Methylobacillus flagellatus KT: one gene and its partner. The protein of the gene in region 2 interacts with the protein of the main gene of each other region in a pairwise test. Links are inferred from orthologs where the notes say so. Each region holds a gene or a part of one and is shown on either strand. Other genes may lie near its edges.

The links.
Region 1: the proteins of tsaE (region 2) and rlmB interact in binary tests that used the Escherichia coli proteins (3 or more experiments, as listed by UniProt). The link is inferred for Methylobacillus flagellatus KT from one-to-one orthologs.

The regions. Positions count from the first base shown.
Region 1 is NC_007947.1:1,737,369-1,740,666, forward strand. What follows is about bases 173-3,151. They hold rlmB (23S rRNA (guanosine(2251)-2'-O)-methyltransferase RlmB), read right to left. Parts: upstream 2,051-3,151; coding sequence 1,295-2,050; downstream 173-1,294. Other genes in these bases: rlmN (23S rRNA (adenine(2503)-C(2))-methyltransferase RlmN), read right to left, coding at 173-626; ndk (nucleoside-diphosphate kinase), read right to left, coding at 639-1,064; rnr (ribonuclease R), read right to left, coding at 2,055-3,151. In the rest of the region: more of rlmN, read right to left, coding at 1-172; more of rnr, read right to left, coding at 3,152-3,298. UniProt on the Escherichia coli protein: Specifically methylates the ribose of guanosine 2251 in 23S rRNA.
Region 2 is NC_007947.1:1,475,803-1,479,097, forward strand. Bases 161-3,136 are described here. They hold tsaE (tRNA (adenosine(37)-N6)-threonylcarbamoyltransferase complex ATPase subunit type 1 TsaE), read left to right. Parts: upstream 161-1,401; coding sequence 1,402-1,872; downstream 1,873-3,136. Other genes in these bases: MFLA_RS07045 (ArnT family glycosyltransferase), read right to left, coding at 161-244; queG (tRNA epoxyqueuosine(34) reductase QueG), read right to left, coding at 334-1,401; MFLA_RS07060 (N-acetylmuramoyl-L-alanine amidase), read left to right, coding at 1,842-3,136. Outside these bases: more of MFLA_RS07045, read right to left, coding at 1-160; more of MFLA_RS07060, read left to right, coding at 3,137-3,173; MFLA_RS07065 (MBL fold metallo-hydrolase RNA specificity domain-containing protein), read left to right, coding at 3,176-3,295. UniProt on the Escherichia coli protein: Required for the formation of a threonylcarbamoyl group on adenosine at position 37 (t(6)A37) in tRNAs that read codons beginning with adenine.

The DNA of each region.
Region 1 (3,298 bases), 260 kb from region 2 along the record:
TCGCGCAACCTGTCCATGGCCGGCACCATACCAGAAGTGGACAAGGTCACGCGACGACGGCTCAAGCCATAAGCAGAATCGTCCAGCATAATATTCATGGCTGCCACGACATTGTCGAAATTGGCCAGCGGCTCGCCCATGCCCATCATGACAACATTGCTGATGATGCGGTCCCCCTTGGGATCGCGACCAAGCGCCTTGTTCGCCACCCATAACTGACCAATGATCTCGGAAACGCTGAGATTACGGTTGAATCCCTGGCGTCCGGTAGAACAGAATGTGCAATCCAACGCACATCCTACCTGCGAAGAAACGCAAAGCGTGCCGCGATCATCCTCGGGGATGAACACTGTCTCGACGCCATTGCCTGCCCCAACGTCAATCAACCACTTGCGCGTCCCATCTTCCGATATTTGCTCCAGATGAACTGAAGGAGGCGCAACCACAGCCTCCTTGGCCAGCTTTTCACGCAATGCCTTGGCAATATCCGTCATCTCCCCAAAATCGCTCACGCCGAAGTGATGCATCCAGCGCATCATCTGCTTGGCACGGAACGGCTTCTCGCCAATACCTTGGAAATATTCTGCGAGCGCTGCCTGGTTGAAATTGAGGAGATTGACCGTCATGCAGAGACAACCTCAGCGGCTGTAAATATTGGATTGCGCAAAGAAATAGGCAATTTCGACTGCAGCATTTTCCAGGGAGTCTGACCCATGAACGGCATTGGCATCAATGCTATCGGCGAAGTCAGCGCGGATAGTACCTGGCTCAGCTTTTTTCGGGTCGGTAGCGCCCATCAGCTCACGGTGCTTGAGCACCGCATTTTCACCTTCCAGCACCTGTACGACGACTGGACCGGAAATCATGAACTTGACCAGATCATTGAAGAAAGGGCGCTCCTTGTGGACTGCATAAAAACCCTCAGCATCAGCCTGAGACAGTTGCACCATCTTGGAAGCGATGATCTTGAGGCCGGCATCTTCAAAACGGGTATAGATCTTGCCGATCACGTTCTTCGCAACTGCATCGGGTTTGATAATGGATAGGGTACGTTCAACAGCCATGATGACTCCAAAGATAATTATTTAGATAAAACTACTACGGAAAGACCGATAAAATAACATTTTAGCGGCCCAAAATAAAGCTGGGACGCAATATTTACCGCCCCCCGGCCTGCAAAAACCAGGCCGTCCTGAGCATGTAGTATCAACTGATCGAGTGACAGGCTCGCGACACAGACCATGCGGACGACATCTTGGCGATTTCACTAAAAACTCGCCCTGCGCCAACTCGGTCAAGCCTGCTGCAGGATGCGCTGCCTGCGTGCCTCATACAGGCAAATACCGCTGGCAACCGATACATTCAGACTCTCAACAGAGCCAAACATCGGAATGCTGATCAAGCTGTCGCAAGTTTCCTGCGTCAGTCGGCGCAGACCACTCCCTTCCGCCCCCAGCACCAGCGCCAGCGGGCCCGATAAATTGGTAGATGGTAAGTCGGCATCTGCCTCTGCCGCAGCCCCCACGATGAACACACCGGCATCCTTGAGTTCACGCAGCGTTCGCGCCAAATTGGTCACGGCAATAAACGGTACAGTTTCCGCGGCGCCGCAAGCCACCTTGCGTACCGTGGCATTCAGGCCTGCTGCGCGATCCTTGGGCGCAATCACTGCATGTACCCCCATCGCATCGGCTACCCGCAGGCAGGCACCAAGGTTATGCGGATCTTCCACACCATCCAGCACTAGAAAAAATGGCGGCTCTTTCAGGTCGGATTCCAGGATGTCATGGATATCCTTGTAGGGAATCGGGGTATCCACTACACGGGCAATCACACCCTGATGCCGAGCATTGCCGCCCGCCATGCCATCCAGGCGAGCCCGCTCCACGTGCATCACCCGTACATTGGCGCCTTCCGCCATCTGCAACAAATCCTTCATGCGCGCATCCACCCTGTCCTGGTCGACCAGGACTTCCTGGACGCTCGCCGCATGCTGGCGCAAACGGCTCAATACGGCATGAAAGCCAAACAAAATACGCACGTCACTCATTCAATCAACTAGCTTTCTTCTTGGTTGTCACTGTGGCACGAGATTTTCCGCCGCTTGCGCGGGGCGGCCTCGTCCTTGTTGTTTTCTGCGCCGGGGTCGCATCGGCCCTGCGGGCCCTCGGCTTTTTCACTGCCTCCTGCACCGGGGACTTGGTCGGCAACTCTGTTGACGTGACAGTGGCAGACTGGCGGCGCTTGGGCTTTTCCGCATCAGGCGCTGCCGCAGCTTTTACTGTCGCCGCAGCAGGGGCAGGCTTCCCACGACGGCGATTAGCTGGGGCTGGGGGAGTGGATGATGCCTGCATCTGGTCCTGTCTGGCAACAAGCCCAAAATCTATACGGCTGGTTTCAAGGTCTACGCGGTTCACCTTGACGCGCAACCTGTCTCCGAGACGAAACCTGACCCCAGTCCGCTCGCCCAGCATTTCATGCCGGGCTTTGTCGTAATTGAAATAATCATTACCCAACTCAGTCACGTGAAGCAGCCCTTCCACGTAGACACCATCCAGCGCCACGAACAGGCCGAAACTGGTCACACCCGCTACCGTGCCGTCAAACTCCTCACCAATCTTGTCCTGCATGTAGTAGCACTTAAGCCAGGCTTCTACGTCCCGCGTTGCATCATCGGCACGCCGCTCGGTCATGGAGCAGTGCTTGCCAAGCTCATTCCAATCCCCCGCTTTGTACACCTCGCCATTCAGGGCCGCCTTGATTGCCCGATGGATCAGCAGGTCGGGATAACGGCGGATTGGCGAAGTGAAATGGGTATATGCCTCATAAGCCAGACCAAAGTGGCCAATATTGTCAGGACTGTAGACAGCTTGCTGCATGGAACGCAGCAATACAGTCTGCAACAACTGCTCATCCGGGCGCCCCTTGATCTGGGCCAGCAGCTTGCCATAGTCCTTGGCATGCGGAGTATCACCCCCCCCCAGAGTAAAGCCGAACTCACCCATGAAGGTACGCAAGGCTTCCAGCTTTTCTTCGGTAGGTCCATCGTGAACACGGTATAAGGCAGGGTGCTTGCACTTGTCGAGAAAATTTGCAGCGCAGACGTTGGCAGCCAACATACACTCCTCGATGAGCCTGTGCGCCTCATTACGGGAAGTCGCTTCGATACGTTCGATCTTGCCGTTATCGTTGAACACCATCAAGGTTTCATTGCTTTCGAACTCGATCGCCCCACGTTTCTCGCGTGCTGCCAACATGACTTTGTAAAGCCTGTATAGATGCTGCACGTGCGGCATCA
Region 2 (3,295 bases):
GGATGTGCTCTAGCAAGGCTGCGATTAGGTCGAACAAGCCGCCGTAGAGGAAGAGATTGCGGTATTCGAATGCGGACTTGTCGGTGAAGCCGGAACTATAGAAATCCAGCAACAGGCGGCCATAGATATGCTGGACCTCTTCGTCGTTACTGATGCCGTGCTGGAAGAAAGTGAAGGCAATAAAAAGGCCCAGGGCTGCAAACAGCGCTAGGCTCAAGCGGCGAAACACGAGAGGCGTGAACATGTGCCGGTCTTTATCGGATTTGGAGCGGCGATTATACAATCGGCCCGGATTTTTTAGTATGGCTAGATAAATAAATTTCTGCCGTGGTTTTATCGCTTTTTTTTATGCTGGTTCAATGCCCAAGCCACGTGTTCACGGACCAGTTCGGAAGGGTGGTTGCGCCGGTGCTCGAGTGCCTCGATCACCTCGGGGGTCGTGGCGGCATTGCCTAGTCCCACGGCAAGGTTACGCAGCCATTGGATATGGCCAATGCGGTAAATGGCGCTGCCTGCCATTTTTTCATTGAAGGTGACCTCGTCCCATTTGAACAGCTCCACCAGGCTGATATTGTCCAGGCCATGACGGACATGGAAATCATCCTGTTGCGTAACTTGGGCGAAACGATTCCAGGGACAAGTCAACTGGCAGTCGTCGCAGCCGTACACGCGGTTGCCGATTAACGGTCGTAGGTGTTCGGGGATGCTGTCCTTGAGCTCGATGGTGAGGTAGGAGATGCAGCGCCTGGCATCCACCTGGTAAGGCGCGATGATTGCCTGCGTCGGGCAAACGTCGATACAGGCGGTGCATTTGCCGCAATGGCCAGAGATGGGTTTATCGATGGGCAATGGCAGGTCGGTGTAGATTTCACCGAGAAAAAACCACGAGCCGGCATTCCTCGATAGCAACAGGGTATGCTTCCCACGCCAGCCCAGGCCAGCTTTCTGCGCCAGCTCGACCTCCAGCACCGGTGCACTGTCGGTGAATACCCGGTAGCCGAATTCCCCCACCTGCTGCGCGATCATGTCGCTGAGCTTCTGCAGGCGGTTGCGCAGCACTTTGTGGTAGTCGCGCCCCAATGCGTAGCGCGAAATGAAGGCCAGGCGCGAGTCCTGCATGACCACTTCGCTGTCGCGCGCGTTGGGCGGCATGTAATCCATGCGGGCTGATATGATGCGGATGGTGCCGGGGACCAATTCCGCCGGCCGGGTGCGTTTGTCGCCGTGTTTTGCCATATAATCCATGGCACCATGAAACCCCTGGGCGATCCATTCCCTGTGGTGCGGCTCGGCGGCGGACAGGTCGGTATCGGTGATGCCGATCTGGCTGAACCCCAGCGTCACCCCCCAGCGCTTGATATCTTCCGCGAGGGATTCCCAGTTGTTTAAAGTTTGAGGCATATGAGTGAGAATTTTACACTGGCATTGGCCGATGAGGCAGCCACGCTGGCATTGGGCGCCAAGTTCGCCCACGTGCTGGCGCCAGGGATGACGGTATACCTGCATGGCGATTTGGGCGCGGGCAAGACGACGCTGGTGCGGGGTCTGCTGCGAGCACTGGGCCATGCGGGCAAAGTGAAGAGCCCGACCTACACATTGGTTGAACCTTATACGGTTTCTAGATTACACTTATATCACTTTGATTTATACAGATTTGTTGATCCGGAAGAATGGGACGCTGCCGGATTCAGGGATTATTTCAACCCAGAGTCCCTATGCCTGGTCGAATGGCCGGAAAAGGCCCGGGAGCTGTTGCCTGCGCCTGACATCGATGTCCGCCTCCAGCCCGAAGGGCAGGGCAGGCGGGCCATAGTTAGCGCCAATACTGATTCAGGAAAGCAATGCCTCAAAAAACTCAACGTTGTATTCTAATCTGCCTGCTGGGCTGGATATTTGCCTTGGGGCTGCTGCCTGCCCATGCTGCCAGTAGTATCCAGGTTTCAGCAGCACGGGTCTGGCCTGCCGAGGACTATACCCGCATTACGCTGGAGACCAGCAAGCCGGTCAGCCACAACATGGTCATGCTGAAAGACCCTGAGCGCCTCGTGCTGGACTTGGACAATGTCGAGCTCGGCACCGTGCTCAAGGCACTGGGTGAAAAAATCGATCCTAACGACCCCTATATCCGGCAGGTGCGCGTAGGTAATTTCAAGCCCGGCACTGTGCGCATCGTGGTCGACCTCAAGGCCGAAATCAAGCCGCAAGTATTTACCTTGGCACCTGCCGGGGAGTACAAGGACAGGCTGGTGGTGGACATTTATCCAGCCCAGGATCCCCTGATGGCCATGCTGGAACAGCGGGGCAAGCCGGAAAATGCCCAGGCACCCTTGCCTGGGCTCCAGGTGGCGCCGGAATCCCCGACGATTGCCGATGTCACCCCTGATCTTGCCCCAGGTGCCCCTACCGCGGATAAGCCTTCTGCGGTGATTGCCCCTCCCAGCAATAAGAAGCCCGAGGCACGCATCATCACCATTGCGATCGATGCCGGCCATGGAGGAGAAGACCCGGGCGCCAAGGGCGCCAGGGGGTCCTACGAGAAGAATGTGACCTTGGCCATCGCGAAGAAGCTGAAAGCCGCCGTTGATGCCGAGCCCAATATGCGTGGGGTACTGACCCGCGACGGCGATTACTTCATTCCCCTGCATGGCCGGGTAGTCAAGGCCAGAAAGATGAATGCAGACTTGTTCGTCTCCATTCATGCGGATGCGGCATTGAGCGCGCAGGCGAAGGGTTCTTCTGTGTTTGCCTTGTCGGAGACAGGCGCTACCAGTGCTATGGCGCGGTTGCTGGCACAGCGTGAGAATGAATCAGACTTGATCGGGGGGGTGAGCTTGAGCGTGAAAGATCCCAACCTGGCCCGCACCCTGCTTGATTTGTCGCAGACTGCAACTATCAATGACAGCCTCAGGCTGGGCAAGCTGGTACTGGACCATATGGGCACCATCAATACCTTGCACAAGCGCCATGTCGAGCAGGCCGGGTTCGCGGTGCTGAAATCCCCGGACATCCCTTCCATCCTGGTCGAAACCGCTTTCATCACCAATCCCGAGGAAGAGCGCAAACTCAATGACAGCGCCCATCAGGACAAGTTGGTGAGCTCCATCCTTTCAGGCATCAAGAAATATTTCGCGGCGAATCCGCCCTTGTCCAAAACCAGAATGGTAGAAAAATAAACATGCAAATCAGTTTTTTCGGTGCTGCCGGGACAGTGACGGGTTCCAAGCACTTGGTGACCAGCGGCAATCGGCGTGTGCTTGTCGATTGCGGATTGTTCCAGGGGTTGAAGGTATTGCGC